Regions from separate parts of the Pectobacterium actinidiae genome, predicted to be linked through region 1. Evidence: predicted binding sites of a transcription regulator. Region 1 holds the regulator's gene; each other region holds the start of a gene.

What was found. Region 1 encodes PurR, which represses purine synthesis genes. Its sites were predicted from a motif close to CANGCAAACGTTTGCNTG; they were not measured.
Region 2: a site for PurR is predicted at 1,554-1,571, ahead of guaD (guanine deaminase). Genes of this name have one in related genera too.
Region 3: a site for PurR is predicted at 1,963-1,980, ahead of KKH3_RS20280 (nucleobase:cation symporter-2 family protein). Genes of this name have one in related genera too.
Region 4: a site for PurR is predicted at 1,779-1,796, ahead of tusA (sulfurtransferase TusA). Genes of this name have one in related genera too.

The regions. Positions count from the first base shown of each region.
Region 1 is NZ_JRMH01000001.1:2,576,758-2,580,128, forward strand. It holds gene KKH3_RS10925 (C40 family peptidase) at 37-885, shown strand; gene cydH (cytochrome bd-I oxidase subunit CydH) at 1,055-1,144, opposite strand; gene purR (HTH-type transcriptional repressor PurR) at 1,534-2,559, shown strand; gene cfa (cyclopropane fatty acyl phospholipid synthase) at 2,906-3,371, shown strand, end outside.
Region 2 is NZ_JRMH01000001.1:559,307-562,677, reverse strand. It holds gene KKH3_RS02395 (NCS1 family nucleobase:cation symporter-1) at 1-166, shown strand, start outside; gene lpxP (kdo(2)-lipid IV(A) palmitoleoyltransferase) at 215-1,138, opposite strand; gene guaD (guanine deaminase) at 1,793-3,124, shown strand; gene xdhA (xanthine dehydrogenase small subunit) at 3,121-3,371, shown strand, end outside.
Region 3 is NZ_JRMH01000002.1:622,789-626,159, forward strand. It holds gene KKH3_RS20275 (AsmA family protein) at 1-359, opposite strand, end outside; gene KKH3_RS20280 (nucleobase:cation symporter-2 family protein) at 517-1,905, opposite strand; gene recG (ATP-dependent DNA helicase RecG) at 2,113-3,371, opposite strand, start outside.
Region 4 is NZ_JRMH01000002.1:412,827-416,197, reverse strand. It holds gene KKH3_RS19425 (DcrB family lipoprotein) at 215-781, opposite strand; gene KKH3_RS19420 (7-cyano-7-deazaguanine/7-aminomethyl-7-deazaguanine transporter) at 968-1,645, opposite strand; gene tusA (sulfurtransferase TusA) at 1,862-2,107, shown strand; gene KKH3_RS19410 (zinc/cadmium/mercury/lead-transporting ATPase) at 2,167-3,371, opposite strand, start outside.

The DNA of each region.
Region 1 (3,371 bases):
TGAGCGAGTTAAGGATTATGTTCGGTCACTTTTATTATGCGCTTATTTATTACTCTTTTTATATTATTTTTCAGTAATCTATCCCTGAACGTGGTTCAGGCTGCGCCGTCTACCCCGCATTCTGCGCCGAAGAAAAGCGCCGTGGCAGAAACGAATAAGAAAAGCCGTCAAACAAAGGGTAATGCTAAATCACCGACGCCGATCAAAAGCAAAAAACCAGAACCTACCGCAGTCAGCAATAAAACCCAATCCCGTACCGCGAGCAAAGCGACAGAAAAAAAGCCGTCACGGACGCAAAGTAGTACACCTGCGCTAGTGAAAAAAAATCTTAAAAAGCTGAAGTCTGAAGAGAAACAAACAACCGCACAAACCAGAGTCAAAACCGGTCTGAAGAAGACCGCACTCAAGGGTAAGGCAGATAAAAATCCGTCGCTGACAGAAAAAGGAATGGCGTTAAGCGCTGCGCATAAAAAGCGCTATCAGCATGCCAAAACAACGGCAATGAATAAGTTGATGAGCCAGATAGGCAAGCCTTACCACTGGGGCGGTTCATCTCCCTTTACTGGGTTCGACTGTAGCGGACTGGTTTATTACGCCTACAAAGATGTCGTTAAAATCCAAATTCCACGCACCGCAAACGAAATGTATCACCTGCGCGACGCCGCTCCGATTAAAAAGAGCGAGCTGGAAAGTGGCGATTTGGTCTTTTTCCGCATCAATAATCGTGGCGCGGCCGATCACGTCGGAGTTTATCTGGGGGAAGGGAAATTCATTCAGTCGCCGCGTACAGGCTCAGATATTCGTATCAGCAAGTTGAGTGAAGATTATTGGCAGGAGCACTACGTTGGCGCGCGTCGTGTAGTGACACCGCAAACCATTCGTTAAGAACAGATTATATCTCTTGTATACCCTAAATAATTCGAGTTTCAGGACAAAACGTTAACGTTTTGAACAACGCCAACGCACATGCAACTTGAAGTATGGCGGGTATAAAAGCGATTCAGACACGTTTATGGCATCATCAACGTGTCTGAATATCTAACCAGTCGTTTGGTTAGTTCAGCACCGCTGTAAAACTAAACACGATGATCACCGCCAACGAACCAATAGTTGTCAGCAAAGACATCTTCAGATCTGTATCCATAAATGACTCCTTATTAACGAACAAATTTTATCTGAAAGCTTCATCTGAAAAGACACAACCCTGCACAGCCGAGCGCGTTTAGGTAGTTAAAGCCACAAATAATAGGGTTATTACGATTCTTTCATAATTCTAGCGAAAAATCTCGGACGAATGCATCACTAATAGTATAAATTAGCCCTTCCACTTTCATGATAAATCGGACACAATCCGCTGTTTATGAAAGCGCTGCGTATCAGTCGAAAAACGTCAACCCAGATCCCTTCGGTATAACATTCGGCATTCTCCTTCTGAAATCCTGTTTTTTAGCTTAGAAGAAGAACATTAAACGTAGGCAAACGATTAACAATATACTTACGTCTATAACAGGTAAGTTCAGGAGTCATTTTTAGATGGCAACGATTAAAGATGTGGCAAAGCGTGCTGGCGTTTCTACCACAACCGTATCGCACGTGATCAATAAAACACGTTTCGTCGCCGAAGAGACTAAGGCAGCCGTCAGGGCAGCAATCAAAGAATTGCACTATTCACCCAGCGCCGTCGCCCGCAGCCTCAAAGTTAATCACACTAAATCTATCGGCTTGCTGGCCACCTCCAGCGAAGCCCCCTATTTCGCCGAGATCATTGAAGCCGTTGAAAACAGCTGCTATGCCAAAGGCTACACGCTGGTGCTGTGTAATTCGCATAACGACATCGGCAAGCAGCGCGCCTACCTTTCCATGCTGGCGCAAAAACGTGTCGACGGCCTGTTGGTGATGTGCGCCGAGTACCCACCAGAACTATTGTCGATGTTGGAAGATTATCGCAGCATTCCGATGGTCGTTATGGACTGGGGACAAATGCACAGCGATTTTACCGATACGATTATCGATAACGCCTTTGAAGGTGGTTATATGGCAGGTCGCTACCTGATCGAACGCGGCCATCGTGATATCGGTGCCATCCCCGGCACTCAAGAACGCAATACCGGCAGCGGACGCTACCTCGGTTTTTTAAAAGCACTGAAGGAAGCCGACATTTCCGTGCGCGACGAATGGGTGGTTCGGGGCGATTTTGAACCGGAGTCCGGCTATAAAGCCATGCATCAGATTCTCGCACAGAAACAGCGGCCAACCGCCGTATTCTGCGGCGGCGATATTATGGCGATGGGTGCTATCTGTGCGGCTGACGAACTGGGTCTGCGCGTACCGCAGGATATTTCGGTGATCGGTTATGACAACGTGCGCCACGCACGCTTCTTTACACCTGCGCTGACCACCATCCACCAGCCAAAGGAGCGTCTGGGCCAGTCCGCGTTCTCTATGCTCTTGGATCGCATAACCAGTAAACGGGAAGATGCGCACGTCATTGAAGTACACCCGACGCTGATTGAACGTCGTTCAGTGGCAGATGGCCCTTACCTCGACTATCGCCGCTAACCGCAGCCATTCTATACAGACGATTTTCTTATCCCTGCCAGCTTTCCCTCTCTGCTTCAGCCAGCTTTCTTGTAGGCTGGCTGAAGCCGTTCTAATTCTATACCCTAAATAATCGAGTTGCATGACAACACGCTAGCGTTTTGCACAACGTCAAAGCGTTGGCCCTTTAGGGCGAGGCTCATGAATGAGCCGAGTAACGGACGTAGCCGACGTACATGCGGCTTGAAGTATGACGGGTATAATACCGTGTTTCATTTTCTCTGGTGACAGCCGATACCCCGGCTGCGATAAGTGTTTTCCAGGTCTGTTTACGATACTTTTATCTAAGAAAAGTTAAGGAGACACGATGAGTTCACCTTATACAGAAGAATGGGATGAGGAGACCGCCCCCTGGTTCCACATCGTACAGGACATGTTGGCTAGCGCGGATATCACCATCAACGGTACCCGTCCTTTTGATATCCAGGTGATCAACCCCGGTTTTTTTAAGCGCGTTCTGCAAGAAGGATCGTTGGGGTTGGGAGAAAGCTACATGGATGGATGGTGGGAATGTGAACAGCTGGATATGTTCTCCCATCGCGTCCTGCGTGCGGATCTGGAAGCGAAACTCCCCCGCCGATTGCACGATCTTACGCGAGTCGCCCTCTCCCGTATCACGAATTTGCAGTCCCGTCGACGCGCTCAGATTGTCGGTAAAGCGCATTACGATTTAGGTAATGACCTGTTTACCCTGATGCTGGATCCCTACATGCAGTACTCCTGCGCTTACTGGAAACAGGCACAAACGCTGGAACAGGCGCAGGAAGACAAAC
Region 2 (3,371 bases), 2.0 Mb from region 1:
ACTGATCATCAGCTTTACCCCGCAATGGCGTGATGCAGCCAACTTCAGTTGGTTTATCGGCGCGTTCCTTTCCGCAGGGTGCTACCGTTATCTGGCACGTCACGAACGTGTCGGCGCAACCTCAAAATCCTTTGTCGCACGTGGCATGCTATTAGGGAAAGAGTAAAGCCAGTAAGCGCCGCTGATATTTTTATATTATGCGGCGCTTCTGCTGTCAGGCGTAAAGCGAGACTTCCCCTATCGGGCGTGTTTTAAAACGACGATGCAGCCAGAGATACTGCTCGGGCGCACGCATGATTTCTTTCTCAATCACCGTGTTCATGTAGCACGCCGCCGCCCGCTCATCGTGATACGGATAATCCTGTAGCTCCGGTTGGATAACCAAGTGGTAACCCGACGCATCCGGCTTACGAATGAGCACCGTCGTCATCATCGCGGGTTTGGCCAGACGGCTGATGGTGAAGGTGCCGCTGGTGGTCGCTGCATTTTTTACCGCAAAGAACGGTGCAAATACGCTCCCTTTAGGGCCGTAATCCTGATCGGGTGCGAACCATACCGCTTCACCCCGCTTCAGCGCCTGCACCATACCGCGCAGATCTTTACGGTCTATCATCGCCTTGTTTGAACGAGAACGTCCCCAGGTTTGCACCATTTCCATCGCTTTATTATTGTGCGGGCGGTACATCGCCATCATTGGCTGACATAACCCCATCGCTCTACCGCCCAATTCCAGCGACATAAAGTGAATGCCAATCACCATCACGCCACGACCTTTTGCCGTAGCCTGCTGCAAATGTTCCAATCCTGAAACATCAAACCAGTGACGGACACGGCGATCGGACCAGAACCACGCCATACCCGTTTCAACCAACGCCATGCCGAGCGACGCGAAATTACTGTCGATCATCGCTTCACGTTCGTCGTCAGAAATCGTGGGAAAACAGAGTTCAAGATTACGCCGGGCAATCGCCACTCGACGTTTTAGAAAGAGACGGGATAAGCGACCCGCTCGGCTGCCGAGTTTCATCAACAACGGATAAGGAAGCTGGACTAATAAAAACAGCACGCCAAGACCGAACCATGTCGTCCAATAGCGCGGATGGAGTAATGCCCTGGTAAATGTTTGCTTAATCTTCATGATGCTCATCTTTAAGTGGCTAACAGCGTATCGCATAACGCATCGTTCTGACGTGCGATATCTATCTTGACACTTATTTATAGGGATCGTTTCAACTGTGTAGAAATTAGGTTTTGACCGTTATCACGCATGAGGTTAAAAAGCAGGATAAACGTGCTGATAACACAGAGGGGATGTTGAACAACCGATGGACGGCTGACGGTGGCACTCATCATACCTGATTCAGGCATAATTAAAGAGTGGTTGCATAAAAAATCTTCTTCAACACCAACGAATCAGCATGAGTGACTAGCCAACAGAGCAAGTGCACTATTATGGTGATAATTTTCACGACATCATACATTTCCCCAAGAAGAAACCCGCCACTAAACAGAATATTATTCTGCTATCTATAACACGCAAACGGTTACTAATATTCGCAACCGTTTGCATACAGAAAGATAACGTTATTTTTTCATTATTTTGAATTTTTGTTGCGCAACAAAATAAAAATCATTTATTTACAATCAGATACCCATCACCACATCGAATCACACACTGGCATGTTCTTTGCAAAATTATTGTCATCTGCGGTAAAAGCCTGGCTCCCCCACACTGATTTGAGGGCCGACCGGGCACACGAAGGAACGCCTTCGTATAAAAAGAGGTTTTGCTATGACGATAAATTATACCTGCGCATTACGTAGCCAATTTTTCGATATCACCGAGCTGGCGGCGCGGCCAGACGACATGTTGAAGCAGAGCCGCAGCCTCAGCGATGGGCTATTGTTTATCGACGGTAGCCATATCGTCACTCTCGTGGAATGGGAGGAAGGTTGTCATTGGTTACGTCATCCGACGGACTATATCGATTATCGTGACAAACTGATTGTGCCCGGCTTTGTCGACACCCATCTGCATTATCCTCAAACCGAGATGGTCGGAGCCTGGGGAGAACAACTGCTGGAGTGGCTCCAAACCTACACCTTTCCAACGGAAAGCAAATATGCCGATAGCGACTATGCTGCCGCCATGTCTGTGTTCTTTCTCAATCAACTTCTGGCTAACGGTACGACAACGGCATTGGTGTTCGGTACCGTGCACCCGGAATCCGTAGACGCCCTGTTTCGAGCAGCGAGCCATCTTGAGATGCGCCTTATCGCAGGCAAAGTGATGATGGACAGAAATGCGCCCGCTTATCTGATCGAAACGCCGGAGCAGAGCTATCAACAAACTCGCGACCTGATTCTGCGTTGGCACAATAAAGGACGTATTAACTACGCGCTCACGCCGCGTTTCGCGCCGACCTCTTCACCGGAATTGATGCGCGCAGTGGAACAGCTACGTCAGGAATTCCCAGATGTCTGGCTACATACCCATTTAAGTGAAAACACCGATGAAGTCGCCTGGGTTAAGGCACTCTGGCCCGAACACAGCAGCTACCTCGGTGTGTATCACCATTATCAGATGACGGGCAGGCGGAGCGTATTTGCCCATGCGATTCATCTTGAGGCGTGCGAGTGGGAATGCCTGCGCGAAACAGACTCGTCGATCGCCTTCTGCCCAACGTCGAACTTATTTCTCGGCAGCGGTCTCTTCCCCTTACATACCTGTCTCGATCACGGCGTACGCGTCGGGATCGGTACGGATATCGGTGCAGGCACGACCTTTAATATGTTGCAGACACTCGGAGAAGCCTACAAGGTCACGCAGTTGCAAGGGAGCAAACTCCATGCCTGTCAGGCTTTTTATCATGCGACGCTCGGTGGCGCGCACGCCCTCGATCTCGATCGTTACATCGGCAACTTTATGCCGGGCAAAGAGGCTGACTTCGTGGTCTTGGATCTGGCCGTCAGCCCACTGCAAAAAATGCGTCTGGCGAGCTGCCATGATATCTACGAGAAGCTGTTTTTACTGATGACGCTGGGGGATGACCGCAATATCTGGCATACCTGGGTTAATGGCCACTGCGTCTGGCGTCAGGATGACGTGGAGAAAGCCGCATGATTCGCTTCTTACTTAATCAAACGCTAAAAACGTTCACGGATATCGCACCGGATACCACGGTACTCCGCTGGCTGCGCACGCAGGAAAGACGCACGGGCACCAAAGAAGGCTGTGCATCAGGAGACTGTGGTGCCTGTACCATCGTCATTGGCGAACCAACCGCAGACGGTATGGCCTACCAGACCGCCAACAGTTGCATCATGCTCATGAGCCAGCTTCACGGGAAACAGTTACTGACCGTGGAAGA
Region 3 (3,371 bases), on a different contig from region 1:
TCGATAGGGAGTGTGGCGGCCTGTGAGGAAAGATTTAGCGTACCCCCTTCCAGCTCCAGACTGGCGAAATGGTGCGGATCGGTAATCTGGCGCACGCTAAACCCGGCTGAAACCCGCTTTGCAGCGAGTGTCGGCGGCTGGTTTTTCTGACCGAAACTGACGTCGGTGAATTGAATATGATCGGCTGTTGACCAGTCATGATTGATCTTGCCCAGTGACAACTGGTAATCGGTGTTTTGGTTTACCCAATTACTCACCCAGCCTGCTGCCCAACTGGTTTGCAATAATACGTATACGACTACCAGCGCTAAAAAGGCCAGCAGCAGTAGGGTCAGCAATAATTTCCCGATAAATTTCATCGTGTCGGTCCATGCCAATCGTCAGGGAGAACTGTTCTTATGCCGCAATTTACCTGAAGGCTCAATAGGTAATGCTGTTACAGACAGTAAAAAGCGAGCGGTGTTGCATCACTGCTCGCTTTTACATGAACTCAACAGAAATTATTGCGGGCTGGCGCTATTTTTCTTCGTGTGGGAAGACGATATTCAACACGATTGCCGTAATCCCGCCTGCGGCGATACCGGAAGACAGTAATGTTTTAATCCAATCCGGTGCGAATTGCAGAATCAGCGGCTGTTGCGATACACCAAGACCCACAGCCAGCGACAGCGCAATAATCATGATCGCACGACGATTCAGTGGCTCACGGGACACAATGCGCACACCAGAAGCGGCGATCGTACCAAACATCACGATAGTGGCACCGCCCAGAACCGGCTCTGGAATGTGCTGCACAAATCCGCTAACGGCAGGGAACAACCCCAGAGCGATCAGCATCAGCGAAACGACGAAACCCACATAGCGGCTGGCAACCCCGGTAAGCTGGATGACGCCGTTATTCTGGCCAAAGCAAGAGTTAGGGAAGGTGTTGAATACGGCAGAAAGACACGAGTTCAGACCGTTTGCCAGCACGCCGCCTTTTAAGCGTTTCATATACAGCGAGCCTTTGACCGGCTGTTCTGAAACGTCGGAGGTTGCGGTGATGTCACCGATGGTTTCTAACGATGTCACCATGAAGACCAGCATCAGAGGGATCAGCAGGTTCCAGTCAAAGCCTAAACCGTAATACAGCGGCGTGGGTACCATGATGGCCGTATCGTGTTGCGAAGACGTATTTTCCGGCAGCATTCCCATCATCCACGCACCCAGATAACCCACCGCCATGGCAATCACCAGCGAGGCAACACGCAGGTAGGGGTTACGCTGGCGATTCAGCAGAATGATAACCAGCAACACCACTCCTGCCAGCAGTAAATTCTTAGGCGCGCCGAAGGTGTTATTCCCCATTGCGGCATAGCCGCCGCCGATAGAAGTCAGGCCGACCTGAATCAGCGACAGACCAATGATCATCACCACAATGCCGGAAACCAGCGGGGTAATGATGCGGCGGGTTAAATGTAGGAAGCGTGAAAGAATGATTTCGGTAAAGGAAGCGACCATCAGCGTACCGAATAATGCTGCCATCATCGTGGGAACATCCGCGCCGCCATTTTTCAGCGCCAGTCCGCCCATAATCAGCGGTGTCACGAAGTTAAAGCTGGTGCCCTGAATCGACAGCAGACCAGAACCAACAGGACCCCAGGTTTTAATTTGTAGAATTGAAGCCAGACCGGAAGCGAAAAGCGACATGCTGATGATGCGCTGCGTGTCCTGAGCGGGTAAACCTAATGCCTGACAGATCAGTAGCGCGGGGGTAATCACTGCAACAAACATGGCAAGCAGGTGTTGGCTGGCCGCGAATAGCGTTTGCGGCAGCGGTGGCCTGTCTTCAAGACGATAGATGAGTTCACTACGTTGAGGCGCGGCAGTGGCTTCTGTTTGGGACGTTTCCGTGGTGGTAGTCATGATGTAAGTTGGCGTTCCTGAAACGACAAAGAGCGCATTTTAATGATCTCTTTGCTGAAAGCAAACGTTTGCTAACTCATCTCTTCGATATGAGTTTTGTCTGAATGGGCAAGAGCTTATTATTTAAGGGGATATACAACGTCATACTTCAGCGGCAGGTACGTTGGCGGTGAGATTTTAGGGAAAATGAAGAATACGTTGGCGTGATTAAGCGTTGGTGTAGCGTGCGCGCTCTGGTAGCCAGCGCTCAATTAGTGCAATGGCATGCTCGGGATAGTGCTCATGAAGATGGCGAGCAACGCGCTGTACCTGTGGAATTAGGTCCTGATCGCGCAGGAGATCGGCCACTTTGAACTCGGCATTGCCCGTCTGGCGCGTACCTAATAATTCGCCCGGCCCGCGAATTTCCAGATCGCGCTGAGCGATGACAAAGCCATCGTTGCTATCGCGTAGAACCTGAAGCCGTTTTTGTGCGGTCTTGCTCATCGGCGTTTTGTAGAGCAGCACGCAGTGGGATGCTACCGCGCCGCGCCCAACGCGCCCGCGCAGCTGGTGTAGCTGTGCCAGACCCAGACGCTCCGGGTTTTCAATGATCATCAGGCTGGCATTGGGTACATCCACACCGACCTCGATGACGGTGGTCGCCACCAGCAGTTGCAGTTCGCCTTGTTTGAAGGCCTGCATCACCGCCTGCTTTTCCTGTGCTTTCATGCGGCCGTGAACCAATCCAACCTTGAGGTTCGGCAGAGCAGTCTTCAACTCCTCGCTGGTGGCTTCTGCTGCCTGCGCTTCCAGCAAGTCGGATTCTTCGATCAGCGTACACACCCAGTAGGCCTGCCGCCCTTCCTGCTGACAGGCGTTATTCACGCGTTCGATAATGTCGCTGCGGCGTGAATCTGGTATGGCGACCGTGGTGACGGGCGTTCTGCCCGGCGGCAATTCATCAATGACGGACGTATCCAGATCGGCATAGGCTGTCATTGCCAGCGTTCGAGGAATTGGTGTGGCGGTCATAATTAGTTGATGAGGATGAAAGCCTTGTTCTTCGCCTTTTTCCCACAGCGCAAGGCGTTGATGCACGCCAAAACGGTGCTGTTCATCAATAATGACCAATGCCAGCCCGTTGAATTTAACCTGCTGCTGGAAAATGGCGTGCGTCCCGACCACCATGGAAACCTGACCGCTGGCGATGGCATCCTGCTGCGCCTGACGTGCTTTCCCTTTTTGTTTGCCAGCCAGCCAGCCCACTTCAAGCCCTAGCGGTTCAAACCACTGACGGAAGTTATGGGCGTGCTGCTCGGCTAATAACTCTGTTGGTGCCATCAGCGCGACCTGTTTGCCGTTGGCAATGGCACGTAATGCCGCCAGCGCGGCGACCAGCGTTTTCCCAGACCCCACATCGCCTTGTACCAGACGCATCATCGGGAAATCTTTCGCCATATCCACTTCAATCTCCGCCACAACAC
Region 4 (3,371 bases), on a different contig from region 1:
ATAGCAATGCGGGCCGTAGACAACCCTAATACACGAAATGAATACGGTGATAATGGAATAGAAGAGTAAAGCGTCCGCGCCAGGGATGGCGCGGCTCGGGCGTACACGGATGTATTTACCGCGTCTTTACGATCTATCCATTATCACCGCTCTGCGTACTTTGCTATATCCTTTGAATAGCCACCTCGGTGGCTACTTCCGACGATAACGCCGATTATTTCAGCTTCAGGGTGTGGATAATGCCTTCTGCTTCGCTCTGCGCCTGTTGCTGATTGCTGGCTGGCAGTGTGATCTGCAAGGTCAGCAGTTGGTTTTCCACTTTACCCAGCACGACAGAGGAATAAGCCTGCTGTCCGCTGCTGGTGATAATGCTGTCGAGCTGTTGCAGTTTCTTGCCGTCAACGTCGATGGTTTTGTTGGTGACGACCTGAAGATTGGCGTCACGCGTGCGTTGCTGGTCTTCCAGACGCTGTGCCAGCACGGTCAACTCTTCTGTGGTGTTGTCGCCCAGAATCACGATGACCGCTTTCTGCCCATTATCATTGGCGTAAACGTGCATGTTGTTCGCCTGTGTACCGACTTTACCGCTTTGATCGCGCATATCGGCTGGCAGGGTAAACGCCACCTTGCCCTCCATTAACTCAATATTCTGGCTCGCGGTAGCTTCTGCGGCAGGTTTATCTTGTGCCCCCGCTTTTGCAGCGTCATCCGTTTTGCCATCACAGGCAGCAAGCAGGCCGACAAGCAAGCCGACACCGAGGTATTTGATTACATTCGACATGGGATCCCTTTCTCTCGTTTTTGAAACCGATAATCGTTTTAAACAGGTAATAACAGTATGGCACCCTATTCAGATAGCAAAAACAAGCATTTTGTTGTTGCAATCCGTTGTTGTTGCCTGCGTTATTTTTACAAAACGATAAGTGACTTCAGGAGAAAGGCGGCGTAAATAGCCGCCCGATTGGCATTAATGGTGGCTGCTGATAGAACGGTAGTCGGCCGAGTCTTTCTGCTCGCTTAGACGTTTAAGCACCATGTTCAGCATGACACCGTACATCGGCAGAAAGAACGCCAGGCTGATCAGCAGTTTGAAGGCATAATCCACCATCGCGATTTCAACCCAGTTTGCCGCCATAAAGGCATCAGTGCTGTGGTAAAACGCAATGAAGAAAAAGGCCAGCGTATCGCTGAAATTACCAAACACGGTTGATACGGCCGGAGCGACCCACCACGCACGTTTTTGGCGCAGACGGTTGAAAACGTGAACATCCAGAATCTGACCGAGAACATAAGCCATGAAGCTGGCGCAGGCGATACGTGCCACGACGATATTCACCTGGCTTAACGCCTCGAATGATTGCCACGATCCCTGATAAAACAGGCAGGAAACCAGATAGGAAATCACCAGAGCTGGCACCATCACGGTTAGAATGATACGACGCGCCAGCGGCGCACCGAAAATCCGTACCGTTAGGTCAGTGGCCAGAAAAATAAAGGGAAAGGTAAATGCCCCCCAGGTGGTATGAAAACCGAAAATCAATACCGGGAGCTGGACCAGATAATTACTCGACGTAATGATCAGGACATGGAACAACGATAGCCAGATCAGCGCCGTAAGCCGCTGCTGGGGAGTAAAACGATACATAATGTGACCTTTTTGGTTATTGGGGTTAGGGAACCCAAGAGATAACGTGCAGATTTATGCTGCAACGCGGCGGCATAATACGCAATTGCTTTGCTAATGCAATGTGTTTTGCCAGGAAAGTATGGTTGTTTTATGCGCAAACGTTGTCGTCGCTTGCGTCGAGAAATCCTCAGCGTAAACTAAGGCGGTTTTTTGATTCCTGCACTGAGAACGTTGATGACCGATCCTTTTACCAACCCGGATAAAACCCTTGATGCGCAGGGGCTGCGTTGCCCTGAGCCTGTGATGATGGTGCGTAAGACGGTACGCCAGATGGAAACCGGGCAAACGCTGCTGATTATTGCCGACGATCCAGCCACCACCCGCGACATTCCCGGTTTTTGCGTGTTCATGGATCATGAGCTTCTGGCGCAAGAGACTGAGCAAGTTCCCTATCGGTATCTGCTGCGTAAAGGCCAATAATACTCGTCATACTTCAAGCCGCAGGTGCGCGGCGTTGCGCCGCGCACCGTAGACCTCGTTTAGTCCTGTTTTCTCAATAGCCGTAGCGCGTTGGCGGTGACCAACGCGGTTGCGCCGGAATCCGCCAGCACGGCGAGCCACAGTCCGGTAATACCCAGAATACTGGTGACCAGAAAGACCGCTTTCAGCCCCAGCGCGATGGCAATGTTCTGACGAATATTATGCTGCGTTGCCCGCGACAGGCTAATCATGGCAGCCAGCCCGGTTAGACGACTGTGCGTTAAGGCTGCATCGGCCGTTTCCAGCGCCACATCGGTACCGCTTCCCATCGCAATCCCGATGGTTGCGGCTTTCATTGCCGGTGCGTCGTTGATGCCATCACCCACCATCGCGACAGGATGCTGCTTGCTCAATTCGCTGACTGCCGTAATCTTATCGGCAGGGAGCAGGCTGGCGCGATAATCGATGCCTAATGTTGCCGCAATGGCTGCTGCCGCGCGGGGATTATCGCCCGTGAGCATGACGCCACGAATCCCTAACTGCTGCAAAGCATCCAGCGCTTCACGCGCATCGTGGCGTAGCGTGTCGCTCAGCGCCAGCACGCCGAGCAGGTTATCGTCCTCTTGCACCACCACGACGGTTTTCCCTTCGTTCTCCAGCGCATCAATCCGTTGCAACCATCTGGCATCAAGCAAGCCGGGCGCGACGCGAGTCGGTGCGCTGACCTGAATCCGCTTGCCGCCAATCGTGCCTTCCACGCCGACACCCGCCAGCGCTTTGCGATTTTCCGCCATTGGCAGAAACGTGCTGCTGGATCGCGCATGCTGGACGATCGCTTTGGCAAGCGGATGGTGCGAACCGGACTCCACGGCGGCGGTGCGCGTCAGCAGTGCCGTTGCGCTCACGCCCTCGGCGGGCAATACGTCCGTCACCTGCGGTTTGCCTTCCGTCAGCGTGCCTGTTTTATCGAACGCGATAGTCTTGATGCTGCCCAGCGATTCCAGCGCCGCGCCGCCTTTAATCAGCGCCCCACGGCGCGTTGCAGCGGCCAGCCCGGACGTAATCGCCGCAGGCGTTGAGATCACCAGCGCACACGGACAGCCGATTAACAACAGCGTCAGGCCGCGATAAATCCACTCTTGCCACGGTTGAGCCAGCAGTAGCGGCGGCACCAGAATCACCAGCAGCGACAGCAGCATGATGGCTGGCGTGTAGTAGCGGCTGAACTTATCGAGGAAGCGCTCTATCGGCGCACGGCGCTCTT